DNA from 2 places in the Streptomyces sp. NPDC001927 genome. Region 2 is predicted to be linked to the other one. Evidence: riboswitches for the same ligand, from Rfam matches in the RefSeq annotation. Region 2 holds a riboswitch; the other holds the start of a gene.
The links. A riboswitch is a leader RNA that binds a small molecule or an ion and turns the genes downstream of it on or off. The one in region 2 is predicted to bind cyclic di-AMP.
Positions count from the first base shown of each region.

Region 1: another riboswitch for cyclic di-AMP. It lies ahead of ACWCO8_RS13755 (M23 family metallopeptidase); the one in region 2 lies ahead of ACWCO8_RS09700 (C40 family peptidase).

Region 1 is NZ_JBSFEN010000004.1:674,636-682,187, reverse strand. Features, by position in the region: gene trmB (tRNA (guanosine(46)-N7)-methyltransferase TrmB) at 1-70, shown strand, start outside; gene ACWCO8_RS13765 (PrsW family intramembrane metalloprotease) at 193-1,509, shown strand; gene ACWCO8_RS13760 (aldo/keto reductase) at 1,522-2,478, opposite strand; gene ACWCO8_RS13755 (M23 family metallopeptidase) at 2,659-3,747, opposite strand; cyclic di-AMP (ydaO/yuaA leader) riboswitch at 3,759-3,906, opposite strand; gene ACWCO8_RS13750 (PP2C family protein-serine/threonine phosphatase) at 4,143-5,300, opposite strand; gene ACWCO8_RS13745 (MerR family transcriptional regulator) at 5,668-6,408, opposite strand; tRNA gene ACWCO8_RS13740 (tRNA-Met) at 6,576-6,649, opposite strand; gene ACWCO8_RS13735 (rhodanese-like domain-containing protein) at 6,712-7,191, opposite strand; gene sigJ (RNA polymerase sigma factor SigJ) at 7,526-7,552, shown strand, end outside.
Region 2 is NZ_JBSFEN010000003.1:503,417-510,968, reverse strand. Features, by position in the region: gene ACWCO8_RS09735 (adenosylmethionine--8-amino-7-oxononanoate transaminase) at 1-392, opposite strand, end outside; gene bioB (biotin synthase BioB) at 385-1,665, opposite strand; gene ACWCO8_RS09725 (8-amino-7-oxononanoate synthase) at 1,810-2,976, shown strand; gene ACWCO8_RS09720 (ATP-binding protein) at 3,134-3,580, shown strand; gene ACWCO8_RS09715 (DUF6584 family protein) at 3,628-4,155, shown strand; gene ACWCO8_RS09710 (LysR family transcriptional regulator) at 4,214-5,119, opposite strand; gene ACWCO8_RS09705 (LysE family translocator) at 5,192-5,818, shown strand; gene ACWCO8_RS09700 (C40 family peptidase) at 5,884-6,360, opposite strand; cyclic di-AMP (ydaO/yuaA leader) riboswitch at 6,364-6,481, opposite strand; gene ACWCO8_RS09695 (hypothetical protein) at 6,876-7,181, opposite strand; gene ACWCO8_RS09690 (ATP-dependent Clp protease proteolytic subunit) at 7,189-7,552, opposite strand, start outside.

The sequences.
Region 1 (7,552 bases), on a different contig from region 2:
CACCCGCTTCGAGGGCCAGGGCCTCGACAAGGGGCATGTGGTGCACGACCTGCTTTTCCACCGGAAGTAGCTCGGCTTTCCAGAGGAAGCAGCTCTGCCTTCCAGAGGAAACAGCTCTGGTTTTCCACAGGAAGCGGCAGTTGTCGGAGAACTCCGTCGCAGGTGTCAGTCCTCCTCGTTAGGGTCGATCACGTGTCGAACCATGTTCCCGTCCCCACCCGGGACACCGAGGAGCCGGCCTTCACGGCCGTTCCGGACCGCGCCCAGTGGCGCTACAGGCCTCGTCGCGCCTTCTGGCGCAGCAAGGTGGTCCGGGCCGTCGCCGTGATCACCGTGCTCGCGCTCTGCGCGCTCGTGATCCTCGCGATCGTCCGGGAACAGACCGGCACCGAAGGCTTCCTCGTCGGCCTCGGCCTCGCGGTCCTGCCCGTACCGCTGTTGATGGCCGCCTTCCGCTGGCTCGACCGGGTCGAGCCGGGCCCGTGGAAGAACCTGATCTTCGCCTTCGCATGGGGCGCGTGCGCCGCGACGCTCGTCGCGATCCTCGCCAACTCCTTCGCGGTCCGCTGGATCGCGACCGCCACCGCCGACCCCGCCTCCGCCGAGTCCTGGGGCGCCACGGTCGTCGCCCCGGTCGTGGAGGAGAGCGCCAAGGCCGCCGCGATCCTGCTGATCTTCCTCTTCCGCCGACGGCACTTCACCGGCCTCGTCGACGGAGTCGTCGTCGCGGGCTTCACCGCCACCGGCTTCGCCTTCACCGAGAACATCCTCTATCTCGGCAACGCCTTCGGAGAGGACCAGGACCTCGGCTCCGGCGGCCTCGGCTCGATGACCGCGGGCACCTTCTTCGTACGGATCGTGATGTCGCCGTTCGCGCATCCGCTCTTCACGGTCTTCACCGGCCTCGGCTTCGCCTTCGCCGCCCTGGCCACCTCCCGGCGGAAGTTCCTGCGGACCCGCCGGATCCTGCTGCCGCTCGCCGGACTGCTCCTCGCCATGCTCATGCACGCGCTGTGGAACGGCTCCGCGACGATCCTCGGGCCGCTGGGCTTCATCCTCGTCTACGGCATGTTCATGGTGCCCGCCTTCGGCCTGCTGACCTGGCTCGCGATATGGAGCAGGCAGCGCGAGCTGCGCACGATATCCGGGCAGCTCCCGGCGTACGCGGCGGCCGGCTGGCTCTCACCGGCCGAGCCGCTCGCGCTCTCCTCGATGCGCGCCCGCTCGGTCGCCCGCGACTTCGCCCGCCGTACGTACGGCGCGGCCGCCGCCACGGCCGTCGGCGAGTACGAGGCGTTCGCGACGACCCTCGCCTTCCTGCGCCACCGCGCCCAGCGGGGCGCGCAGGTCCCCGACTTCACGGCGCGCGAGCAGGAGCTGCTCCACCACCTCTGGCAGCGCAAGCCGGTCGCCTCGCCCGCGCTCACGTACGCGGCGCGGGCGACGGGCCGGGTGTGGGCGCCGCCGCAGTACCTCGACTACGGCGGCTACAACCCGTACCAGAGCTAGGGGCTCCGGTCCTCAGACGGCGTCCGGCTCCGAGGCCTCCGTCAGGAGCGTGAGCTCCGCATCGGTCAGGCGGAGGTCGGCCACCGCCACCAGGGCCGGGAGCTGTTCGACCGTGCGGGCCGAGGCGATCGGGGCGACGACGGTCGGGCGGGAGGCGAGCCAGGCCAGGGCGACGGTGGCGACCTCCGCGCCGTGCGCCTCGGCCACGGTGTCGAGCGCGGCGAGGATCCGCCGGCCCCGCTCGGTCTTCGCGTGCTCGGCGGCGCCCTCGGCGCGGACGCTCTCGACGGTCTTCCCGGCGCGGTACTTGCCCGTGAGGAAGCCGGACGCCAGCGCGAAGTACGGGACGGCGGCGAGCCCGGCGCGCTCGGTGGTGGCCAGGAGTTCGCCCTCGTACGTGTCGCGCGAGAGCAGGTTGTAGTGCGGCTGCAGGGCGACGTAACGGGCGAGGCCCTCGGTCTCGGCGAAGTCGAGGGAGGCCTGGAGCCGGTCGGGCGCGATGTTGGAGGCGGCGACGGCCCGCACCTTGCCCTCCTTCACCAGCTGGTCGAGGGCGGTGACGATCTCCTCGACCGGGACGGTCGGGTCGTCGAAGTGCGAGTAGTACAGGTCGATGTAGTCGGTCCCGAGCCGGCGGAGCGACTCCTCCACCGCGCCCTTGATCGTGGTCGCGGCGAGGCCCTTGTACCGGGGGTGCGCGCCGACCTTCGTGGCGATGACGACCTCGGAGCGATTGCCGCGCGAGGCCAGCCACTTGCCGATGACCGTCTCGGACTCGCCGCCCTGATTGCCCTCGGCCCAGGCGGAGTACATGTCCGCGGTGTCGACGAAGTTGCCGCCGGCGGCGGTGTAGGCGTCGAGGACCGCGAAGGACTGCTCCTCGCTGGAGGACCAGCCGAAGACGTTGCCGCCGAGCGCGAGGGGGAAGACGTTCAGTTCGGAAGTGCCCAGTGGGCGCAGTGAGGTCATGGGACGGTACAACGACCGCACCGGGTACGGGTATTCCGGCAGCCCTGACGTGGGGGGGGTTACGCCAGGGCTGCCGGAGTCGTGAGGGCTCGGGAGGTCCTCGGACCGCGAGGCCGTTGGGCCGCCGGGTCCTTGGACCGCGAGGCCGTCGGGCCGCGAGGCCCTTGGACCGGGAAGCCCTTAGACCGAGAGGCCCTTGTTGCCCAGCCAGGCCGCCGGGTCGATGCCCGAGCCGCCCGCGGTGTGGACCTCCAGGTGGAGGTGCGGGCCGGTCACGTTGCCGGTCGCGCCCACGCGCCCGATCGTGTCGCCGGTGCCCACGGTCTGGCCGACGCTCGCGGTCATCGAGGACAGGTGCGCGTACCAGATCTCCGTACCGTCCTCGAGTTCGAGGACGATCCGGTAGCCGTACGAGCCGGACCAGCCGGCCGACTTGATGGTGCCGCCGTGCACGGCCTTGACCGGCGTGCCGGTCGGCGCCGCGAAGTCGAGGCCCGTGTGCTGGCCGGAGGACCACATGGAGCCGGACTGGCCGTACGTGGAGGTGATCGTGTACGAGGAAGTCGGCAGCGAGTAGCTCGCGGCGAGCTTCGCGAGGCGCTCCGCCTCGGCCTTCGCCGCAGCCTCCTCCTCGGCCTTCTTCTTCGCCGCGGCCGCTTCCTTCTCGGCCTGGTCCGCCTTGGCGGCGGCCTCGAGGGCGGCCTTCTCGGCGGCGGCCTTCTCCGCAGCGGCCTTCTCGGCGGCGTCGGCGGAGGCCTGCTGCTGCTCGGCCTGCTGCAGGATGCGGGCGCGCAGCGCCTCACCGGCATCGGCGGTCGAGGCGGAGGCGGACTGGCCGCTTCCGGCCTTCTCGACGCCGTCGGCCGGCAGGGCGAGAGTGGCCGTGAGCGGCTGCGGGTTGGTCGTACCGGAGTCCGAACCGCCGTCGGAGATGAACTCGCCGACACCGGGCAGCTCGGAGGCGTCCGGCAGGTTGAGGTCGGGCAGCGATATCGAGACCGGGGGCTTCTCCTTGGCGGTCGCCATGCCGCCCGCGCCGACGGCCGCGATGACACCGACGCCGAGGACGGTGGAGGAGCGGGCGAAGCCGGAGCGCTGCTTCACGACGCGGTGGCGGCCGCCCGAACGGGCCTGCTGGCGCAGGGAGTCCTCGGTCGGGTTCCACTCCCCCAGCGTCGTCGCGTTGTCGTCCGTCCCGGCGGCGCCACGGGCGCCGAACGCGTTGAACCCATCGGAAAGACCGTCGGGGGCAGGGCTGTTGGACGCCACGGAGGCGTGCTCCTTTCCTTCCTTCTCGCCTACCGGGTTAGCTGACGGGTTCGGAGCAGGAAGGTCTCCTACGGGCGGTTCCGCACGGATGCGGAGGTGCCCGATTCACCCCAAGTAGTGGTTCCCCGGTTCCCTTTCAGGATTCGGCGCACGCGCACGGTGCCGTCTCTTGCGACGGCTGGGACGACCGCGCTGCGTTATCGAACGTTAATAGACACGAGGGCCGGATTCCAAGCCGTTCCGGTTGATCATTCACGAGATTGAGCTGGTACAGCCCGATTTGATCCCGCTTCAGTACGGAGTCTTACCGCCACCCCAGAACTGATGGTTCGTCAATTGTTATCGGAGCGGTACGCCTCCACTACACAAGGTCACCACATGCGGAACGACGTGCTTCACGGCACGACGGGCATCGTCCGGCGCCGCTCCGGCTGCCCCGCTCCCGGCCGGCTCACGGCGAGCAGCGCCATGTCGTCGGTGGAGCCCCCGCCCGTGTACCGGCGGACGTCGTCGACGAGCGCGTCGAGCATCTCCTCCGGCCCCGGGAAGATCCGCCCGGCGAGCCGCTCGGCCGGTTCGTAGAAGGCCCCGGAGGCGTCGCGCGCCTCGGAGAGCCCGTCGGTGTAGAGGAGCAGCGTGGCGCCCGGCGGGTACGGGGCCTCGTCGGCCCGGTCCGGCCAGGCGGCCAGCTCGCCCATGCCGAGCGGCAGCGCGGGCTCGGTCGGCTCCAGGTGGGTCAGGCCCCCGTCCGCGTACAGCAAGAGAGGCTCGGGGTGGCCCCGGTTCACGACCCGTACCCGCCCGCCCCCGCGCGGGATCTCCGCCAGGACGGCCGTGGTGAACCCCTCGAAGGCGTCGAGCCCGGAGCGGCGGGTGCCCTCGCGGGCCAGCGCTCGTTCGAGGCGCTGGGCGACCCCCTCCAGCGAGGCCTCCTGCTCGGCCGCCTCCCGGAAGGCGCCGATCACGACAGCGACCGCCTCGACCGCGTCGAGCCCCTTGCCGCGCACGTCCCCGACCACGAGCCGTACCCCGAACGGCGTGTCCTGGACGGCGAACAGGTCCCCGCCGATGAACGCGTCCGCCTGCGCGGCCTCGTACCGGGCCGCGACCTGGAGCCCGCCGATCCGCTCGGCGGGCGTCGGCAGCACGGCCTTCTGCGCGGTCTCCGCGATCACCCGCGCCGAGGCGAGCCGCTCGCCGCTGCGCCGCACGACCCGGTTGATCAGCAGGGCGAGGGCGGAGACGGTGACGACGGTCAGCGTCTCGGTGAGGGCGGGGATGTCGTCGGCGGTGCCGTTGTAGACGTGCAGGCCGATGCCGGCGAGGACGGCGGCGATGCCGGTGAGCAGCGTCGTCAGCATGGAGAAGAACGGGGCGGCGATGAGCGGCGCGGCGGAGAACATCGGGGAGGCGGTGTACGCGGCGGGGGTGGCCAGGTCGAAGACGATCCCGCCGAGGATCACCAGCGGCGGCAGGGCCCGGATGAAGCGCCGGGCCCGCTCGGCCCGCCGGCGCGGGGCGCGCGGGGAGAGGCCGTTGCGCGAGCCGTACATCGGTCCGTTCGCCCGGCCGGACGCCTGCCCTTGAGTCCGTCCGTTCGCCCGTCCCCGAGCCCTTCCGTGCCCCCGTCCCCGAGCCCGTCCGTTCGCCCCGCCGTTCGCCGCGCCGTTCGCCCGCCCGTTCCCCGGTCCCTGATCGCGCTGCCCGTTCACCTGCCGTTCAGCCCGCCCCTGCCCCCGGTCCGGCCCTCGTTCCTGCCCCTGCCCCTGGCCCTGCCCCACCTGTGCTCTCCTGCCCGGTCCGTACACGGCGCGGCGACGGACGGTACCGCGCCCTCCCCAGGGTGGCGGGAGCCGCGCCGCTCTGCGACCCCCGCTCGGCCATGTGGGGGACGCGAGGTCACGGACCGCACAGCAGGCGCTACAGATTCCGCTCCGCGTAGACCTTCATCGCGTCCCGTACGAGAACGGCGGTGCCCTCGCCGTGCTGGTCGTAGTTGACGGTGAAGCGCGGGTCGTCCACGTACATCTGGCCGAGGCCGGTCACGTACTCCTTCGTCGGAGTCGTCGTGATCGACAGCCACTCGACGTGGCGCCGCGCGATCGCCTGGACCTCGTCGCTGTCGGCCGCCAGGCCACGCCGCGCCGCCGCGCCGAAATCGCGGGCGATCCCGGCCTGCCGGTCCATGAACTCCTGCTTCTCCTCGGCGCTGAGCGAGCGCCACCAGCGGTCGCCCTTCTCGTACGCGTCACGGCCCCAGCGCCGGCTGACCTCCTCCTCGTACCGCGTGTGATCGAAGCCGTCGAACACTTCCTCGGCCATGAGCTCTTCCCCTTTCTCGGTCTTGTGGAGAGTGGTCCGCACGGCCGCGATCTGCCGACCGATCCGCTCCCGCTCCTGTTCCAGCAGGAGGAGATGGGTACGCAGCGCGGCGGACGTGTCCCGCTCGCCTTCGAGGACCTCGGCGATGGCGGGCAGCGAGAGCCCCAGCTCGCGCAGGAGCAGCACGCGCTGCAGCCGCACGAGCGCCGCCTGGTCGTAGTACCGGTAACCGTTGGCGCCGATCCGGCTGGGTTCCAGCAGCCCGAGCTCTCCGTAGTGCCGGAGGGTGCGGCTGGTGGTGCCCGCCTTCTTGGCGATCTCTTGGATCGACCACTCCATACCGAGAACGCTAAATCTTGACGTTACGTAAAGGTCAAGTCGGACAGAAGGCGGAGGCGGAGGGCGGACGGCGGAAGCGGGAAGCGGGAAGCGGGAAGCGGGAAGCGAGTCGGACACGACGAAGGCCCGGATCCAGTGACTGGATCCGGGCCTTCGTTGCTACTGAGTAGCGGGGACAGGATTTGAACCTGCGACCTCTGGGTTATGAGCCCAGCGAGCTACCGAGCTGCTCCACCCCGCGTCGGTGAATATGACCTTACGGCATGGTGAGCCGATCCCCTAATCCGTTTCCCGGCCGCCCTCTCAGCAGCCGCAGTCCTCGGCGTCGACCGGGGCGGTGAGTGGGTCCGCGTCCTTCTTCTCGGGGCCTTCCCACGTCTCGTACGGGAAGCCCTCCCGGACCCAGTACTCGAAGCCGCCGAGCATCTCCTTCACCTGGTATCCCAGCTGGGCGAGGGCGAGCGCGGCGCGGGTGGCGCCGTTGCAGCCGGGGCCCCAGCAGTACGTGACCACGGGGACGGACTTGTCGAGCAGCTGCTCGGCCTGCTCGGCGATGAGCGCGGTCGGCAGGTGGATCGCGCCGGGGACGTGGCCCTGGTCCCAGGACGCGGTCGAGCGGGAGTCGAGGACCACGAAGCCGAGGTCGCCGCCGGCGGCGACGGCGCTCGCGACGTCGGAGACGTCGGCGTGGAAGGCGAGGCTGGCGGAGAAGTACGCGGCCGCGGCCTGGGGAGAGGCGGGCGGGGTACGAAGTACGGCGTTGACCTGCGCGGTTGTCGTCATGCATGAAAATCTACGGTCGAAGATCACGGCGCTGAAGTGGCAAATCCCGGCGGTCCGACCGCTCCGCCGGGGAAATCCGGGCGTGGGGCGGGGGACGACAGGGGATCTCACGCAGCGGATGTTTCGGGGCCGCTTTGGGGCTCCCTCAGGTCCTCTTCGGGGGCTTGTCGAGGTCTCTTCGGGGCTTCCTCAGGTCCTCTTCGGGGTCTCGTCGGGGTCTCTTCAGGGCTTCTTCAGGGTCGCGAGCTGTCACATCACGGGGACGCCGACCGTCATACATATAGAGGGCACGCGGCGATTCCAACCAGTACGGACGAACGAGGGAGACGCACCGATGGACGACGACAAAGACCTCCTGGCC
Region 2 (7,552 bases):
TGCTGCAGACACATCTTGATCGCGACCTCGACGGCCACCGAACCGGAGTCGCTCAGGAAGACGTGCTGGAGCGGCTCGGGCGTGATCTCCACGAGCCGGGCGGCGAGCCGGACGGCCGGCTCATGGGTGAGCCCGCCGAACATGACATGGCTCATCCGGTCCAGCTGCCCCCGCGCCGCCTCGTTGAGCACCGGGTGGTTGTAGCCGTGGATCGCGGACCACCACGACGACATGCCGTCGATCAACTCGGCCTGCCCGTGCGCCGGTTCGGCGAGCCGGAGCCGTACCCCGGACGCGGACTCGACGACCAGCGGCTCCGCACGGCCCGGCATGGGGCCGTACGGATGCCACACGTGCGCCCGGTCCAGGGCCAGCAGCTCCTCGTTACGCATTCGGCGCGACGTCCGTTCCGGCGCCACGACGGCGTACGGCCACCAGGTCGGTCCGTGCGCCCGGCACCTCGGCGGGGGCCTCCGTGGCGACCGCCGCGTGGCCGCCGCACGGACCGCAGCCGCCGCCCGCCTCGGCGTGCGAGCCGCAGCCGCCACCGGCCGCCGCACCCGCACCCGCTTCCGCGTGTGAGCCGCAGCCCGCCGACGCCGCCGAGCCGCAGCCGCCGGCCGTCGCACCGGCCGTCACGCCCGCCGCGGCGAGCGCGTCCGCGCGGTGGGCGGGCAGCGTGGTCGTGCCCGCGCCCTCCACCTCGAAGCCCGCGTCCGCGATCATGTCCAGGTCCGTCTGGCCGGCCTGGCCCTCGCTCGTCAGGTAGTCACCGAGGAAGATCGAGTTCGCGATGTTCAGCGCGAGCGGCTGCATCGAGCGCAGGTGCACCTCGCGCCCGCCCGCGATCCGGACCTCGACGTCCGGGCAGACGAACCGGACCATCGCCAGGATCCGCAGACAGCGCTGCGGGGTGAGGTTCCACTCCTTCGCCAGCGGAGTGCCCTCGAACGGGATCAGGAAGTTGACCGGCACCGAGTCCGAGTCCAGCTCGCGCAGCGCGTAGACGACGTCGACCAGGTCCTCGTCGCTCTCGCCCATGCCCGCGATCAGCCCCGAGCAGGCCGACAGACCGGCGGCGTGCGCCTTCTGCACGGTGTCCACCCGGTCCGCGTAGGTGTGGGTGGTGGTGATCTCCCCGTACGTCCCCTCGGACGTGTTCAGGTTGTGGTTGTAGGCGTCGGCGCCCGCCTCGCGCAGTCGCTCCGCCTGGCCGTCCGAGAGCAGCCCCAGGCAGGCGCAGACCTCGACGCCCTCGTTCTGCTCCTTGATGGCCTCGATCGTCTTGCCGACCCGCTCGACGTCCCGGTCCGTCGGACCGCGGCCGCTCGCCACCAGGCAGACCCGCTTGGCCCCGCCCGCGACACCGGCGGCCGCGGCCTGCGAGGCCTCGTCCGGCTTCAGCCAGCTGTACTTGAGGATCCCGGCCGTCGAGCCGAGCCGCTGGGAACAGTACGAGCAGTCCTCGGGGCAGAGCCCCGACTTCAGATTGACGAGGTAGTTCAGCTTCACGCGCCGCCCGAACCACTGACGGCGCACCTTGCCCGCCGCGGCCACCACATCGAGCAGTTCGTCGTCGGAGGTCGCCAATACGGCGAGCGCTTCTTCACGGCTCGGCAGCTCGCGCCGCAGCCCCTTGTCCACCAGCGTGTTCAGCAGGTCCATAAGGGCTGATCCTTGCTTACGGCACACCTCGTGGCCAAGGAGGATCTGAACAAACGCGCCAGTTTGTCGTGTGTGGATGGCCACACCCTCTCCCCGGCCCCGGACGGTTAGGGTCTGTGCGCTGCCTACAAAAGGATCTGCCCCATGCACCGGGACGAGGACACCCGCCGGACCCCGTTCGACTGGACCGACACGGAGGCGCGCCGCCGTGCGGAGGCCGGGCTCGTCCGCACGCTGCGGCCCCGGTCCGCCGAGTCGGAGCCGCTCGATCTGGCGAGCAACGACTACCTCGGACTGACCCGCCGCCCGGAGGTGACCGAGGCCGCCGCCGAAGCGGCCCGCCGCTGGGGCGCGGGGTCCACCGGCTCGCGTCTGGTCACCGGTACGACCCAATTGCACGCGGCTCTCGAACGCGAACTCGCGGCGTTCTGCGGCTTCGAGGCGGCCCTCGTCTTCTCCTCCGGCTACACCGCCAACCTCGCCGCCCTCACCGCGCTGAGCGGCCGCGACGCGCTGATCGTCTCCGACGCGAGCAACCACGCCTCGATCGTGGACGGCTGCCGGCTCTCGCGCGCCGAGACGGCCGTGGTCCCGCACGCCGAGCCCGAGGCGGTACGCAAGACCCTCCAGGCCCACCCGGACCGCAGGTCGCTCGTGGTCTCCGACTCCGTCTTCTCGGTGGACGGCGACCGGGCCCCGCTCCCCGAACTGGCCGAGGCCTGCCGGGCCCACGGCGCCGGGCTGGTCGTGGACGACGCCCACGGCCTGGGCGTGCTCGGCGACGGCGGCCGCGGCGCCCTGCACGCCGCCGGGCTCGCGGGCGACCCGGACGTGGTCGCCACCCTCACGCTCTCCAAGTCGCTGGGCAGTCAGGGCGGAGCGGTCCTCGGCCCGGCCCGGGTCGTCGAGCACCTGGTCAACGCGGCCCGGACGTTCATCTTCGACACCGGACTCGCCCCGGCCGCCGTCGGCGCGGCCCTGAGCGGTCTGCGGCTGATCCAGGACGAACCCGGTCTCGCCGAGCGCGCCAGGACCGTCGCGACCACGCTGCACCGGATGCTCACCGCGGCCGGTCTGACCGCCGTACGCCCGGACGCGGCGGTGGTCTCCGTCCGCGCGCCCTCGCCGGAGGCGGCGCTGCGGTGGGCGGCCCACTGCCGTGAGCAGGGGCTCGCCGTCGGCTGCTTCCGGCCGCCGTCCGTCCCGGACGGCATCTCGCGGCTGCGGCTCACGGCCCGCGCGGATCTGACGGACGCGCAGATCGAGCAGGCCGTCGCCACGATCGTGCGGACCGCACCGCCCTCCCACTGATGGATCCCAAATACGGTCTCTCGTCGTAGAGTTCACCGCTTCGAGCGACAAATATGCACATATCTTGGTGGATCGCCGCCCGGGGCGGCACGATCGGTGGCAGTCTGACGCGAAGTGCAAACCGGGCCGGGCCCGGTGGGAAAGGGACAGCGTCGCCATGGCAGACCACCAGGAAGCAACCGTCACTCTGCCGAGCGATCCCGCCTCGGTGTCCGCCGCCCGGAGATATGTCGCCGACGTCCTCAGCGGCTGGGGGCTCGCGGGCGGCAGCGACACCGCCGACACGGTCCGGCTGATCGTCTCGGAGCTGGCCACCAACGCCGTCCAGCACACCTTCGGCCAGTCGCCCACCTTCACGGTCGACGTCCGCCTGGAGCGCGAGGAACAGCTCCACATCGGCGTCACCGACAGCCACCCCCGCTGGCCGAAGCGGCTCCCGGCGGCGGTGCAGCAGGACAACGGCCGCGGGATGGTCATCATCCGCATCCTGACGGCCGAGGCGGGCGGCCGCCTCTCGGTCACCCCGACCGACGAGGGCGGCAAGACGGTCTGGATCAACCTCCCCTGGACCGCGACTCCGGCCGCCGCGGCCTCTCCGAGCTGAGAAAAACCAGGTCGACGCAGCTCAGAGCGGTAGCCGATGATGCGTCCATGCCCCTGAGAGAGACCCTTGCCCGAGTCGACGCGGACCTGGCCGCCGGCCGCGTTCCCGTCGCGCGCCAGCGCTTGCGCGGTCTCGTCTCGTCCTTCCCGTACGACCTGACGCTCCGCCGGCGTCTGGCCGAGGTGTACCGGCTCTACGGCGACGCCGCCGAGGCCGGCCGCTGGATGTACCTCGAAGAGGACCGCAGCGCCGACGAGACCACCGCGTTCGAGGCGCGGTACGGGTCTCCCGGGTGGCGGATGAAGGCCCTCGCCTGGCGTGGCCCCGAAACCACGGCTGCGACCCCCTTCGCGACGGGGCAACTGGTCGCGGTGCGGACCGCCTGCGCCGAAGAGCTGGGGCACCCCGTCGACTGGGACGACCCCACCTCCTACGAGGACAGCCTGGAGGACCCGCACGAGGCGCCCTCCGAGCCGTGGTCGGTCCGCGACGTCCTGGCGGGCATCGGCTGCCTGGTGGGCACCCTCGCGGTCCTCGGAATCTGGGTGAGCGGAGTCGTCGCCCTCTTCGACTGACGCAGGCCACCGGGCCGGTGCGGGTCGGCCATGGGGCCTGTCCCTGGAAGGACGGACCCTAGGCCCGGGCGAAGCCGCCGCGCAGGAGTGCTCGTAGGGAGGCCGCTGCCGGGCCGGACTCCTCGCCTCGGTGGGCGACCGAGATCGTTCGGCGGAACGAGGTCGGCTCCAGGGCGCGTACCCCCAGGGGCGAAGCCGTCATCGACGCGACCATCTCCGGGACCACCGCCACCCCGAGGCCCGCGCTGACCAGGGCGCACACCAGGGCGTAGCCGGGTGTACGGCAGACCACCGACGGCGTCGCGCCCGCGCGGGCAAGGGCGCCCTCCACGCCCCGGCGCGGCGGGTGGTCCGGGGCGCTGCTGATCAGTGGCTGGCCCGCGAGCTCCGTGATCGGCAACCGGCCCGAACCCTCCGCCAGGACGTGGCCCGGCGCCGTGACCAGGACCAACTCCTCGACCAGCAGCGGCTCCAGCTCGACCCCCGGCGGTAGCGGCGCCGGTTCGGCCGGCTCGTACGTGTGGGTCAGCGCGAGATCCACCTCGCCCGCCGCCACGGCGTGGATCCCGCCCGGCGGTTCGTACTCGGCGACCGTCAGCTCCACGTCCGGGTGGGCCCGGCGGAACGCGCTGAGCACCGGCGGCAGCAGATGGATGCCCACGGTGGTGAAGGTGCCGACCCGCAGCCGCCCGCCCGACAGGCCGCTCAGCCGGGCCAGCTCATGGCGGGCCCGGTCCATCTCGTCCAGGACCCGGCGCGCCCGGGTGACGAGCAGTTCGCCCGCGGGAGTGAGCCGCGCGCCCCGATGGTGCCGTACGAGCAGCGCGGCCCCCGCCTCCCGCTCCAGCTTGGCGAGCTGCTGCGAGAGGGCGGGCGGGGTGTAGCCGAGCCGGGCGGCGGCCCGGGTGATCGAGCCGTCCTCGGCGACGGCCACAAGCGCCGCGAGCCGCACCAGATCCTGCATTAAGCATTCCTTTTGGCAGGCCCATAAAATCCTGTCTCCACACTAAAGGCTCTCGGCGGGCACGCTGGGGTCATGGACGGACAGCTGATCGCCTTCATCGGGGTCGCGGCGGGCATGGTGGCCATGCCGGGCGCGGACTTCACCGTCGTCGTGCGCAGCGCTCTCGCCTCGCGCCGGGCCGGGGTCGCCTGCGCGGTGGGCGTGGCGGGCGGGCTCCTGGTGCACACCGCCCTCGCGGTGGCCGGGCTCGCGGCCGTGCTGATCGCCGTACCCGTGCTGTACCGCGCGCTGCAGATCGCCGGCGGCGCGTACGTCCTCTACCTCGGCGTGCAGGCGTTGCGCGGTGCGCTGCGCGCGACGGCGGGCGAGACGCCGGCGGACGTGGCGGGGGAGCGGGCGGTCGGGCGGGCCTTCCGGCAGGGCTTCCTGACAAACGTCCTCAACCCCAAGGCGCCCGTGCTCTTCCTCAGCCTGCTGCCGCAGTTCGTGCCGGCCGGTGTGGCGGTGCTGCCGCGCACGCTGCTGCTCGCGTCGATCGTGGTGCTGCTGGCCCTGCTCTGGTTCCCGCTGGTGGCCCTCGGCGTGGACCGGCTCGGCCACCGGCTGCGGCGGCCCCGGACGGCACGGACCGTGCAGGGGGTGACGGGCGGCATGCTCGCCGCCCTCGGAGTGACGCTGCTGGTGTCCCCAGGGCACTGACCCCGGGGCGAGGGATGCGGCGGCGCCACCGCACCCCTTGGTCACACGTCGGAGCCGACCGGGCGTCAGCGCACCCGGCCGTAGTAGACCTTGGACGTCCAGATCTTGTCGAGCTTCACCCAGGAACCCTTCTTGGGCGAGTGCCAGATCTTTCCGCTACCCGCGTAGATCCCCACGTGGTACACCCTTCCACCGGAATGGAAGAAGACCAGGTCCCCCTTCTGCCTGCTGGACGCGGAGATGTGCCGGGTCTTGTTGTACTGCTGCTGCGCGGTACGGGGCAGCGACTTGCCCGCCTTCTTGTACGAGTAGAGCGTGAGCCCCGAGCAGTCGAACCGGGACGGTCCCGACGCTCCGTACTTGTAGGGCGATCCCTTCTTCGAAGCCGCGATGTTCAGCGCGTTGCCGGCGTACGACGTCGCGGCCTGGGCCTCCGATGCGGCTCCTGGCGCCAGCATCGTGCCGCCGAGGGCGGCGAGGGTGAGAGCCGAGACGGCTCCGGCCCGGGACAGCAGGGACGGGACATGAATCTGCGCAGTCATGCGCAACCCTTCGTCAGCCGCCTGTGAAGGATGACCTGTCGGGTTCGGGCTGGCGAAGTTGCCCGGCCGCGGCTGCGGCTTCACCCCGAGGAACGGCCCCACTGGCCGGCCGTCCCGTACTGCTCGGGTCCTCCACTCCTGCCGATCCACTCCTGTCGACCAGACATCCGGGACAGCGGCAGGACTCGGCGTCCGCCCGGACCGCCCCGCCGCGGTGGCGGGGGCTTGTCGTCGTGAGGGATCTTGACCCACAACCCGGGCGAAAACCGAGCCGAAACGGCGTTATGTGAGGCTCCTCACGACTGATCCATTCGGGTGGACAGGCATGTTTCGTGATCGTCGGAGGTTTGGCCGACGAGTCCCGGACCAGGGGTGGGGCGCCCTATTCCGCCAGATGTGTACACCTGTTGTGCAACTCACCCCGCACATATGTCGATTCGTCGACTACGCCGAACGGGGGAGCGATTCTGCGGCCGCGCTGCTCCGAGTGGACCTCGACACGACACGGGGGAATGTCAACTCGCCGGTGTCTCCGGGACGGTGACGCGGCCCGATCTACGCTCCCCGTCCAACACCCGGAGCGCACGGGCCAATGTCTCCGCGTGCACCTCGCTCTCGCCGCGCGTATGCATCGCCGTCAGCGCGTCCCGCAGGGCGTTGGCCCGCCCCACCAGCGCCTGAGCCGCGCGCAGCGCCCCATACGTATGCGAAGCCCTGGATGGATTGATGCGGCCCAGCAGGTCGACGACTTCGAGATAGGCGTCGATGAACTCGCCCTCGGCGCGCGTCAGAGCGGGCAGCGGCGGCAGCTCGGGAACCATCGCGGGCTCACCTTCCCCCGGCGCCGCCCGACGCCCCGCGGTTCTGAACGACGTGGTCCACCACGCCGTAGGCGGTCGCGCCCGGCGCGTCGAGGACGGTCGTCCGGTCGATGTCGGCGTCGATCCGCTCGAGGTCCTGGCCGGTGTGGGTGACCAGCATCCCGGCCATCATCGCGCGCATCCGGATCAACTCCCGTGCCTGGATGTCGAGATCGCTCGGCTGCCCCTGCAACGGCTCGTCCGTCGCGGGCTGCTGGAGCACCACCCGGGCGCCGGGCAGCGCGAGCCGCTTGCCGGGCGCGCCGGCCGCGAGCAGCACGGCGGCGGTCGAGACGGCCTGCCCGAGACACGTGGTCTCCACGTCGCAGGTG